DNA from 4 places in the Chryseobacterium sp. StRB126 genome. Region 1 is predicted to be linked to each of the others. Evidence: riboswitches for the same ligand, from Rfam matches in the RefSeq annotation. Region 1 holds a riboswitch; each other region holds the start of a gene.
The links. Region 1 has a riboswitch for cobalamin ahead of CHSO_RS19235 (acyl-CoA thioesterase). Riboswitches for the same ligand answer to the same signal wherever they lie in the genome.
Positions count from the first base shown of each region.

Region 2: another riboswitch for cobalamin. It lies ahead of CHSO_RS00740 (TonB-dependent receptor plug domain-containing protein); the one in region 1 lies ahead of CHSO_RS19235 (acyl-CoA thioesterase).
Region 3: another riboswitch for cobalamin. It lies ahead of CHSO_RS08005 (T9SS type A sorting domain-containing protein); the one in region 1 lies ahead of CHSO_RS19235 (acyl-CoA thioesterase).
Region 4: another riboswitch for cobalamin. It lies ahead of metE (5-methyltetrahydropteroyltriglutamate--homocysteine S-methyltransferase); the one in region 1 lies ahead of CHSO_RS19235 (acyl-CoA thioesterase).

Region 1 is NZ_AP014624.1:4,275,743-4,278,906, forward strand. It holds gene CHSO_RS19225 (hypothetical protein) at 1-573, shown strand, start outside; gene CHSO_RS19230 (hypothetical protein) at 632-1,429, shown strand; cobalamin riboswitch at 1,462-1,643, shown strand; gene CHSO_RS19235 (acyl-CoA thioesterase) at 1,759-2,142, shown strand; gene CHSO_RS19240 (HD domain-containing protein) at 2,192-2,782, opposite strand; gene CHSO_RS19245 (XAC2610-related protein) at 2,790-3,164, opposite strand, start outside.
Region 2 is NZ_AP014624.1:149,376-152,539, forward strand. It holds gene CHSO_RS00740 (TonB-dependent receptor plug domain-containing protein) at 1-1,450, opposite strand, end outside; cobalamin riboswitch at 1,509-1,696, opposite strand; gene CHSO_RS00745 (cytochrome-c peroxidase) at 1,791-2,834, opposite strand; gene CHSO_RS00750 (MbnP family protein) at 2,851-3,164, opposite strand, start outside.
Region 3 is NZ_AP014624.1:1,764,574-1,767,737, forward strand. It holds gene CHSO_RS08005 (T9SS type A sorting domain-containing protein) at 99-1,214, opposite strand; cobalamin riboswitch at 1,280-1,474, opposite strand; gene CHSO_RS08010 (esterase-like activity of phytase family protein) at 1,711-2,979, shown strand.
Region 4 is NZ_AP014624.1:3,047,007-3,050,170, reverse strand. It holds gene metE (5-methyltetrahydropteroyltriglutamate--homocysteine S-methyltransferase) at 1-1,745, opposite strand, end outside; cobalamin riboswitch at 1,919-2,105, opposite strand; gene CHSO_RS13780 (Lrp/AsnC family transcriptional regulator) at 2,295-2,756, shown strand; gene CHSO_RS25965 (bacteriocin-like protein) at 2,977-3,164, opposite strand, start outside.

The sequences.
Region 1 (3,164 bases):
GTAACTTCTATCATTCCCAGTGAGATTTTGAAGCAGGAAAGGCAGCATATTGAAGAAGTACGTATTGTAACAAACGGATGTTCAGGTTTATTGGGAGCAAAAGCTTTTAACTGGATGAGTTTATCCGTTGTAAAAGCATTTATGTTCTATCCTGAAACTGAGCCCAGATTCATAGGAAGTATGGCATTCAGTAAACTGATTTCAAGCCCGGTATTAAGCTTTCTGTTTCCAAGAGCTTTTGTAAATAAACATAAAGACCTTTTATTAATAGACGATATGAGAGGGAAAGATAGAAAAAGCCTCATCGACAATGCGAAATATTCTGAAGATAAAAATTTTGAACGCGAAGAAAACCTTTACTACAAGCGTAATGAAGGAAAAAGACTTAAATCACTCTTCTTTATGATGTCTGATGAAAGCAAGAAAAAGCAAACCGAGAAAATGATTGGAACAGGTCAGTTTTCTGTACAAACAATTGATAAAGTTGATATTTATACTCAACCTCAGTTTGTTTTCGACAAAATTCTCGCGAACGAAATTTATACAATGGATATTAATCAAATTAAAAAATAGTCTGTATACTGCTGAAAAGCATTTAATTTATATATTTGGAAATCTAAAATTTATTAAGATGATTTCAGTAAACAAAGCGTTTTATCTATCTGCATTCAGTATTTTTTCTTTAGCCTTCGTTAAAGGTCAGAACAAAGTTCCTTTTGGGGTTGTAAAAGCTGAAGAAGGATATGCCAATGTACGCGTACATAAGGATAACTACAGAAAAATTGTAGACAAGATCCGTATGCGTAAAGGGGATGTTTTTGTTTATGTAAAACCTGCTCCGGGAGAAACGGAATGGATCTGGATTAAATATCCTGAAAAACAAGACGAAGACAAACCGTTTGTACGCTATGAAACGCTTGACAAAGAGGGAATGGTAAATAAAGAACGTATCGCCTTTGTGGATCAGCTTCCAGCCTATACTCCTTCTAAATCTAAAAACGGAAGATCACTCATCTTCACAGATAATTCCGATCCTAAGATTCCTACCGCCCAAAGAAGCAAGGTTGTTATTGATGTGTATCCATCCAATGCCGGTTACCGCAAGAAGGAAAAAGACGCAGAAGGAAAACTTCTTACCATTGATAAAGTAAAGCCATGGGGAATTGGAAATGATCTTCCTGAAGGAATGACTGAGATCAAGTCGATCAGGCTTCAACAGCCTGGAAGAGGTTCTGTTTTTGTAAGAGAAGCTATTAAAAATATGTTCCAGCCTACCATGGACTTTAATAACGTAGGAGTAACTTCTTTAGACAATGACAATATCTTCCTTTATATGACTAATGGCACAGGAGAATACAGATATACTACTCTTTGGACCATCAAGAAGGGAAGAGTAATCAGCCAGATTATTTATCATAATCCGGAATAAATTCATTATTTTTGCACCGAAAAAGTTTACGCTTATTCATCACAGAAACTGGTTCTGCATAACCGCAGATTAAAAGGGAACCGTGTGAAAATCACGGACTGTCGCGCAACTGTAAGTAACTGAAGTCTTTATCAAAAGATCCACTGTGCGAGGCATGGGAAGGAGATAAATGATGTTACAAGTCAGGAGACCTGCCGATTTCTTAAACAAGAAACTTTCGCGATTTGAAGTTTTATTGATCTGATGGATTGTTTCAGGGATTTCCAAAGTTCCTGTCATTATTCTGTTGTTTTGATACGATTTCATTTCGCCTTAATTAATAATGAAATATGACTACAGAAGAAAGAATTGAAGCTGCCGAAACCAGAATCTTCAAAGCGGTTTTCCCTAACACAACCAATCATTACGATACCCTTTTCGGAGGTACTGCCATGCAGCTGATGGATGAAGTAGCCTTTATTGCAGCAACCCGTTTCGCAAGAAAAAGAGTGGTAACAGTAAGCAGTGACAAAATCGATTTTAAAAAGCCAATTCCTGCAGGAACAATCGTAGAGCTTATCGGAAAAGTTTCATACGTTGGAAAAACCAGTATGAAGGTAAACGTTGAAATCTACACAGAACAAATGTACTCTTACGAAAGAGAAAAAGCAATTGTAGGTGATTTTACTTTTGTAGCGATTGATGAATTCAAGAAACCAATCCAGATACTATAAATACAAAAGTTTCGGGCGGCCTTTGGCCGCCCGAAACTTTATATCCTTTTTACTTTAAAACTTTTTCTGTTTCCAGACTTCTGTTCAGCAGCAGTTCAAAAGCCTCTCCCATTTCATCTGATGCTCTGTTAATAGCATTTTCAAGCATATTTCTGATTTGCTTTTCGGTAACTCCAGCTTCCGTCCAGCTTTTTCCTGAAGTATGGGAATTCAGAATGAATGGCATAATTCTATCGATGGAACAAGCAAAAATTGCATCCGGAGTAGCTTCTTCTTCAAATTCAAGCCATAGGTTAAAGAATTCCGAACGTAAAGGTTCATCCAGAATTCCGAAGATCTTCTGTGCAGAAATCTTTTCTCTTTCAAACTTCCCTACCATAGCGGCTTCATCGAAAAGGAAAGTATCTCCTGCTTCAATCTCCACAAGGTCATGAATGGAAAGCATTCTAATCACTCTCAACAAATCTATATCCGTTCTATTTTTCGCATAAGGATAAAGGATTTGTGCTAAAATAATGATCTGCCACGAGTGCTCTGCTGTATTCTCTCTTCTGGAATCATCTGCATTATAATTTCTTCGCTGTACATTTTTCAGGGCATCTACTGCCAGGATAAAATCAATCTCTTTTTGAATCTTCATCTTACTTTTATCTATTGTATTGATCTGATGGATATACCTTGGTTCTGGTAGTCCATTTATTGTTTTTCTTTTCTTTTATAATAACTTTCACATAACCATCTTCGCTGCTGTCCTCTTCTTTTTCAAGCACCTTATCAAGTCCTTTTTGAGGAATTACTTCAAATTCTGTGGTGAAAAATCGGCAGCACCCATCCTTTCCAAAAGTAATGATACGTTTACGAACCGGATCTGTTTCAAAGAAATCAAAATAATTTGATCCCAGGTCGGTAAGTTCTTTACTTTTTACAAAAGCCATTCTGGTACTATTAAATACATACACATCATAAGATGCTGAACTGTAATTTCCCATATTACCATTTCTTATGGCAAGGTCTTCCGTTCC
Region 2 (3,164 bases), 1.4 Mb from region 1:
CGCTGGTATAATACAAATCGTTAAATGTTGGGAGCCTGAAGATATTTTTATAGAAAGCTCTAAGGGTAAGTTCCGGTATAGAAGCAGGCTGATAGCTCATGAAGAAAGCAGGAGTCCATTCTCTTCTGTCATCAGGTTTGATATTCATTTTGACCTTTTCTGAAGTAAATGTACCTAACAAGCTTCCCAAGAATTTAAATCTGTTCCACTGATAGGTTGTGGCCAATGCAACCAGGCTTGTATAACGGGTAGGATAAGAAAAATTATACAAATCAGCATCAAGGTTATTGTACTGGAAATCTCCGTTTAAACTGACATCCCAATTAGGGGTAATTGAATATAAATTGGAAGAGGAAACATAAACCTCCCTTTGAATATAAGTATTTTTCGCAGGCATCCCGGATTGAGATCGTACCGTATCATTGAAATAAGTGTAATCATAGGCAAATTTTGCCTTCAGCTGTGTTTCAAACTTAGGAAACAGCTTTTTCCTGAAATTGGCCTGTACAAAATAATTTTCATCCAACATTCTTGCTCCTCTGGCCTTAAAGCGATTTTTCACAATAGGGGCAGGAATCCCACGGTTTGAAATATAACCATAACCTCGAATATTCCAGTTTCCGTTATTCAAAGTTCCATTCACAGATGTTTCAAAGCGTTTTGCTTTAATATCTGAATCATATCTTTTAGAAATGGTATCAGAAGCTGTTGTACCATTGGGAAACTTCCTGCCATAACGAAATTTGTAAAGACCATCGCTCTGGAGAAATTCTGCACTAAAGCTTGCTGCTATCCGTTTTGATATCTTCTGCTCTAACCGAAAAGAAGGATTAAATAAATCAATGGAGGCACTTTTGGCTCTTATGGTAAGATTGGTTTTTCTATTTCCTGTAAATACTGGTGTTTTGGGTTGTAAATAAATTGATCCTGATGACCCGAAGTCTTTTGCGGGTTGGAAAATCTCACTTTTCTGCCCGTTGTACAATGAAATTTCTTCCAGATCATCCAGAGAATATCTTCCCAGGTCTACCAATCCGTTTTGGGCATTACCTAATTGAATACCATCATAGAATACTCCTACATGCTGGCTGCCCATACTTCGGATATTGACGGTCTTCAAACCACCCATTCCACCATAATCTTTGATCTGAATTCCTGAAAAGTACCTCAACGCATCGGCAACAGAGTGGCTGTTCAGCCTTTCGAGCTCTTCGCCCTGTAAAGTCTGGGCCGGTAAGATCTCCTTAAAGTTCTTTTTGTAAATATTGACCGCCTTTATAGCTTCTTCTTTAATAGTATCTTTTTTCTTGGTTTGAGAAAACAAGAATTGTGATGTTAACACACTTATTGTGAAAACAATTTTATGAAGTTGAGATGTAGTCAGTTTTGCCACCATTAGCTCATTCAGGGATAATGATGACGCTAATGGATATAAGAAAAGCAATGACAAAGCACAGCATTTACTGCACAGCATCATTGTAGTCCTAAGCTTTATTCCACGAAAGCGTCAAACGTTTATTTATTCTGGCAGGTCTTCTGACTTACTCCATTTTTGAAATCCTTCCCATTCGTAAAAACAGTGGATATATTCTTCAAAAACTTTGGCGTGGAGCTTACAGCAGCGGGTCTGTTCCGGATTTTCACCGGATTCCCTTTTAAGAGCCTGTTACGGCTCACCAAATTTCGGCAAAGATATAAAAATCCTGCCAGATACAATGTGATGCAGAATAAAATGATTATCAATGCATAAACATGAAAAATCCCGTTAGCTTGTAACGGGATTTAAACAATCAATTTCTATTGGAGTTTCTTTGCTTATCTTTCACAAATTCACGGTCGCTCAAAGTTTTCATAAACAAGATAAGATTAGTCTTTTCCTGTTCTGTGAGAGGAATTGTGTTTCCATTGTTTTTAAAGATAGGATCAAGATTATCAGCATCCAGAACCCCTTTATCAAAATAATCAAGAACGGCTTTTAAAGTTGGAAACTGCCCGAAACTTCCATAAGGAGCCGTATATTCTACATTTCTTAATGAAGGAACCCTAAAGCTCATATAATCTTGCGGAAGACCTGTTACTCTCCCACGTCCTGCCTCATTGGTATTGGTATTTAGTGGAAATCCAATATTTCTGAAGCTCTGATCGGTAAAAAGCTCTGTGCTATGGCAGCTTACACATTTTTGTTGAAAAGTCCGGTACCCCTGAGCTTCGTTATCTGTAAAAGTTTCCCCTTCATTTCGTTTTACTTTATCATACTTGCTATTAGCGGAAATTAGCGTGTATTCATACTGTGCAATACTTTTATAAATTCTTTCCGGAGTAACGGTTTCATCTCCAAAGGCTTTTCTGAATAAATCTTTATATAGAAGATCATCCTTTATTTTACCAATGACTTCCAAAATAGAAGAACCCATTTCTTCATGAGTGATAATAGGAACCAGCGATTGGTTTTCCAATTGAAGAATATTCCCGTCCCAATTATAAAACTTCATAAACATCATGTTCTGAATAGTCGGTACATTCCGCAGCCCTACTCTATTCTGAATACCTATCGCCTGAACATTGTTATCCGCAAAAGCATTTCCCTGAATGTGACAGCTGGAGCAGGAAATGGTATTATCTGCACTCAGTCTTTTTTCATGAAATAGCTTCTCTCCCAGCTCCACCCCATATTTTGTAGGTCTATTGGAATTCACCGAAGTATTGAGCTCCGGAAACCCCAAAGGAATATTGAGTGATAATTGCGGATTATCAAGCGGAACCGGCTCATAATGATCGTTATTACAAGAGATTAACAGTATAAAAATCGCTAAAATACTTATTCCTTTTTCCATTGCAGCTGGGATAAATCTAGTTTTCAACACTGCTTACAGAAAACATTCCGGAAATATCACTGGAACCATTTCCACCTAAGTTATCCACAAACTTTATCATTTGATTGGCTGTATGGATATTCGGAGTGGCATTACCATCTGATCCTGTTCCGGTAACCAATACAATGGTGTTGATTTTACCTGTCAATAATTTATCAAAGTCTGCTTTAACAGTAATTTTAGGTGCTTTGTTATCTACTATTGCATTTTTAGGCAAGTCTAAGGTAACCTCCCTGTAGGCATCTACTCCCTGAGTAAAATTTCCTTCAGATCCTTTTATAGTACTTCCTG
Region 3 (3,164 bases), 2.5 Mb from region 1:
ATAAATATAATGAAGAATATCACAATTGAAGACGCGATATTCCCCTCCTCTGGACGAGTGTCAAAAATTCAAAGAATTTTTTGACTGGGTGGTTATTTCTACTTCTTCACAACCTTATGAACAGTAGCCCCATTCTTCGTCTTAATCTCTACCCAATACACCCCAGTATTTAAAGGTTTAACATTAATCTTAGCTGTCTGGGAAGTCAGTACTTTTTGTCCTAAAGATGAGTAAATATTAATTTCTTTGATATTTTCAGATGTTTTAACCTGAATAAAATCACTCGTTGGATTAGGATAAATATTGAATGATGCTTTCTTATTTATTGAGGCAACAGACAATGTAGCATTACTTGCTTCAGTAGGTGTGAAAGGTCTTCTGTCTCCAAAGCTTAATCCAAACCATGTATTGTTACTCAATTGGACTTGGCTCAGATCAGCCTTGTTCTGCCAGCTGGAAAGATCTTTTCCGGTGTATAATTTCCAGCTTTCTGTTCCGGAGTTGTTTCCAGTAAAGGTATTTAATGACAAATTGGAAATCTGATTATTGCTGGAAATAAAATTGAAATAAGGAGCCTGAGCTTGGATAAGCTCTAGGGCCTGCACTGCTGTCAGAGTACCATTGTACTGAATTCCAAAAACAAAAGAGTTGGCATTGCCATTAGAATTATGGGTTCCAAAATCAAGAACAACAAGACTTTTATTGGTTCCTGTTCCAATCCAATGGGTAATTTGAGATGAGGTATACCATTGAGAGCTGTAGGCTGGCACTGGAGTTGATGGTGGAATATCAATGAAGTCAAGACCATAAGTAATACCAAACCATAGCCCGTCTGTTAAAGCCGTATATCCTACACCATTATTTTGATTGGACATATTTCCGGAATTTGACCCGGTCCAGGTAATCCAGTAATCATCTGTACTTGGAGTATGGTGATTGTACTTGAAACTGTACAGAAATCCTGAAGGAATGTCAGCCTCTATTTTAGGTTCTGCAGCCGCAATAGCGTTAATCATGTCTTCGGCCATTAAATTATCACCATCAAAACGATAGCCCCAAACATAAGATGTAGGCGTATTGTTGTCATTGAAATCGGCAATGAAATAAGCCTTTTTAGAACCGGTTCCTACCCAAAACTTGATGTCGTTTTCTGTGAATTGGGCAAAGAAAAACTGCGTACAAAGCAGTAAGAAAAAAAAATAGATTTTTCTCATGATATAATTAAATTAAAGTTTTATTCCCGAAACTTATGTATTAACAGAATTATCTTTAATTCTGAAATCTAAATTGTGTTCAAGGCAGGTCTCCTGGCTCGCATCCTATAGCCAACCTTCCCGGATGTTGATCCAGTGGTACATTTTAATAGCTATAGGTAAAAACAGCTTACAGTTGCGGGTACAGCTCAAGATTTGAATGATATTCTCACTTGATTCCCTATTGTGAACAGTGTTCAACCTTAAAAACGGTGCAAATATATCATATAAATTTTGATATCTGTTTTGTGAATTATAGATCTGTTTCCAGTGTTTTTAATGATGGATTTTATTGATTGATAATGAATTGGTGTTTTGTTTTTGATTTTTCCGGGTAATTAAGGTGTTTTGTTGTTTATATTGAATTCATCTCAAGGTTCTATTGTTAAAATAGAATTATTATTGCATTCAAGATCAGTTTACAATCAATTTATACTTTCGCGCCATAAAAGTTAATATGAAAAAGTTATTATTATCTGCTTTGGTGATGTCTACACTATGGTCATGCAGCAAAGACGATGACAACAATATAAATAATCAGGATATTAATTACTCTAAACTTCCTCAGGAGTTTCCTTTTACAACACTGGCAACAGTGAACGGAGTAGATGTAATTAATGGTGGATTCGGCTCCGGAGCGGCAGCTCATCCTACAAGAAAAGGAGAATTTTATGTTATTACAGACCGTGGCCCAAATACTGATTTTAAAAGCGGAAAGAAATTTTTAACACCTAATTTTACTCCAACCATTATGCATTTTAAAATTAATGCTGAAGGAAAAGTGGAAGTTATTAAATATATTAAGCTTAAAAATCCATCCGGACAGCCTATTACAGGGCTTCCAAACCCAGCAGGAATGGGAAGTACAGGCGAAATAGCCTATGATGCAGCAGGAAATGAGCTGGGTACGGATAAATATGGGTTAGACAGTGAAAGTATTGTAGCAGCACCAGATGGTACATTCTGGGTTTCTGATGAATATGGTCCACACATCGTTCACTACAATGCCGATGGAGTAGAGATGGAAAGAATAAGCCCAATGGGTGTGAACACAGGAACAAGAAAATTACCAGCTGTTTTAGCGAAAAGAAGAGCCAACAGAGGAATGGAAGGACTTTGTATGACTCCAGATGGAAAAACATTGGTAGGAACAATGCAGTCAATGATGTTTGTTCCATCAAAAGCTTTGGCAACCAATGCAACTTTAACGAGAATTGTAACTTTTGATATTAATACCGGACAAACGAAACAATATCTGTATAAACAAGATGGTGGCGCTTCTGATTCAGTTTGTGACATTACAGCATTAGGGAGTAATGAATTCCTTGTGATTGAAAGAGACGGTAATTTCGGAACGCAGGGTGGAATTAAAAAAGTATACAGAATCAACCTAAGCGAAGCAACAGACGTAAATGGAACCGACCTTGCAGCCGTAGATGGAATGAAAATAAACGGCAAAGCTCTGGAACAGTGTACCTGGGACGAGCTTACCACAGCAGGAATTAAACCTGTTTCTAAAAAATTAGCCGTAGATCTGGTTGCAAAGCTGGGCTATGAACATGATAAGTTTGAGGGAATTGTTTATTTAGGAAATAATAAACTGGCTGTTTTTAATGATGATGATTTTGGAGTGGTAGATGACGGAGCCGGAAATGCTAAAGCTAAAATCCTTCCTAAAACAGGGAAGGTTGACAAAGGAACTATGTATATAGTCGATATTCAATAATTAGATTTTTTTAACGGAAAACGGCGGGATTTATTCCGCCGTTTTTTATTGTATCTAGATTGAATAATTCAATAGAAACGGGCTTCAGCCCGTTTAAAAGATAAAAATAAATTTCCATTGGCTTTAGCCAAAACGTATAATAAAAGCCCTTGAAGATTACTCCAAGGGCTCTATTTTCTATATAT
Region 4 (3,164 bases), 1.2 Mb from region 1:
GAGCGGGGCTGATCGTCACGTACAAATGACCATTGTAGAATAGTAACAGGACCTGTTAACATTCCTTTTACCCATTGATTGGTTTGAGATTGGGCATATTGAGACCAGTAAATCGTCATAGGTTCCGGGCGGAAAACGTCTCCAAAAATGATCGGAGGTTTTACACAACGGCTTCCATAGCTTTGTACCCAGCCATTTTTAGTGAAGATAAACCCTTTCAGCTGTTCTCCGAAATATTCCACCATATCATTACGCTCATATTCTCCATGAACAAGAACATCAATTCCGATGTTTTCCTGCCAGCGAATGGTTCTCTGGGTTTCCTCTTTTAATAAAGCATCATATTGCTCTGCCGTTAATTCTCCTTTTTTGAATTTTGCTCTCCAGCTTCTTACTTCAGCAGTTTGTGGAAATGACCCGATAGTGGTTGTAGGAAATAATGGAAGCTGTAAGGTCTTTTGTTGCTCTTCTTTACGGATATTGAACGGATTTTTTCTTTGTGAATCTTGTTCCGTAACAGATGCTGCTCTTAATTTTACTTCTTCATTATGGATGAGTGGAGACGTTTTTCTGTCTGAAATTGCTTTCTTATTATCCTCAAAATCCTGTAAAATAGGACTTTCAGAGGTTCCGGATGCCAATTCTTTAAGGGATACCACTTCTTTTACCTTTTGTTTAGCGAAAGCCAGCCAGTTTTTTATTTCGGGATCGAGACTGGTTTCAAAGTCTACATCACATGGTGAATGCAAAAGTGAACTTGATGGAGCGATGAAAACCCTCTCAGGTCCCAATTTTTCAACTGCTTTTGTAATAAAAGACAACGATTTTTCATAATCATTTTTCCAGATGTTTCTTCCGTCTACCACTCCAAGAGATAAGCTCAGGTTTTCAGGAATAGCATGAAGAACGTCTTCTAACTGTTCCGGACTTCTTACCAAATCAATATGCAACACATTGACTGGAAGCGAAACTGAAAGTGATAAGTTGTTCTTTAGGCCTTCAAAATAAGTGGCTATAATGAATTTCAGTTTTGGGAACAGTCTTCTAAGCTCAGCGTACACAAAAGTATAGGTTTCTTGTGCTTTTTCTGTAATATCTAATGCAAGGAAGGGTTCGTCAAACTGAATCCATTCAGCACCTTGAGCCTGAAGTTTTGATAATATCTCTACGTAAACAGAGAGTAGATTGTGAGCAAGATCCAGTTTATCAAATCCTTCTTCTTTTTCCTTCCCTAACAGTAAATAAGAGATCAGACCGATAATCGCAGGTTTTGCATTGATTCCTGCCTGTTTAGCACCAGCAAATTCATTGAAAATTTTATCTGAAGTAAGCTTAAACTGCTGGTTGTTATAAAATTCCGGAACAATATAATGGTAATTGGTATCAAACCATTTGGTCATTTCCATCGCTGTAATGTCCAATCCGTCTTTCTGATAGCCTCTGGCCATCGCAAAATAAAGATCCAGTTCAGAATTGTTTTTTTTAAGCGCTACTTCATGATAGCGTGTAGGAATGGCTCCTATTACCAGGCTCATATCCAATACCTGATCGTAATAAGAAAAATCATTACACGGAATAAGATCTATTCCGGCTTCTTTCTGAAGGTTCCAGTTCTGGCTGCAGATAGTTCTTCCTGCTGTAAGAAGTTCTTCCAAAACAATTTTACCTGACCAATACTGTTCGCAGGCTTTCTTAAGTTCTCTTTTGCTACCAATACGCGGATAGCCCAGAATGTGAGTTTGCATTTTTACAAATTTTAGATTACACTTTATTTTAAAGCTCTTTAAAATGCTTCGGAATGCTTTGTAGGGTAAGAAAATCTCTGAAGTCAATGATACAGGCAAATAATACAATTCTCCAAAAGGAAAATGCATTGCCAATATCATCTGTATGACTCAAAAGCTTCAGACCGCGAAAGCATTGTCAATTCAGTAAAGGCAGGTCTCCTGACTTGTAACAGTTTCCGTCATCCTTCCCGCTTTTGGCAGTGGATATCCAAGGACAGAAACCTTTGGTGTGTTACTTACAGTTGCGCGACAGCTCGTGATTCTCACACGATTCCCTATTAATCTACGTTAAGTAAAACCTTTCCTGTTTGATGAAGATGGTAAAGAACTGATCTATTATCAATATTAAGTTTAATAATAGATTTTAATTTTGTGTAAAATTACTTAAACAGAATATATATTCAATTAAAAGTGTTTTATTCGGTTAATATTGCTTTTAGTTTGTATTTTAACAGGATATAATTCTGTAAATTTGAATGATTTTAAACCTTAAAAGAATAATATTCTGTGGAACAACTTGATGATAAGGATATAAAACTGCTGAAACTGCTTCAGAATAATGCAAAACTGACGGTTAAAGAGCTTGCAAAGGAGATTAATCTGTCCCCTTCTCCTGTTTTTGAACGGGTAAAAAGGCTTGAACAGGAAGGTTTTGTGAAGAGATATGCTGCCGTTTTGGATGCTGAAAAGCTTAACCGTGGATTTACGGTATTTTGTCAGATCAAATTAAAGATTCATGATCGTTCGGTAGGCTATGATTTTGTAAAAGAAATTCTGGAAATTCCAGAAGTGGCGGAATGCTACAACATTTCCGGAGATTTTGATTTTCTCTTAAAGGTTCAGGTTCGGGATATGAAGCATTACCAGGACTTTGTTTTCAATAAACTGGGTTCTGTAGATTCTATAGGAAGTACACACAGTACATTTGTAATGGCTGAAGTTAAGAATAATCACGGCCTTACTTTATAGAGCGAATGTAGCTATGAACGTGTAACCAATAAATAGTGTTCCGAATCTGAATCTTGTCCATTTTTAGTAGATTTTTCATTCCACTTTGTTTCATTCCATTTAGAATGACAATGACAAGAACTCTACAAGGTATTTGCTTAAACTGCAAAAGGATATGTCCAAAAAAACAAAACCGCTCTTTTCAGAGCGGTATATTTTTAACTTTTAATGGAGCTGCTGATTAGCAAGTAGAACCACACTCTAATAATTTGATGTGGATTACACCATTAACTACACATTGTGTTTGGCATAAAGCGTTTCCAACAACGGTACCTACACCGCCGATAACACCACCTACTGTAGAGCCTACACCGCCGACAACACCACCAACGATAGTACCTACTCCTCCGATAACGCCACCAACAACGC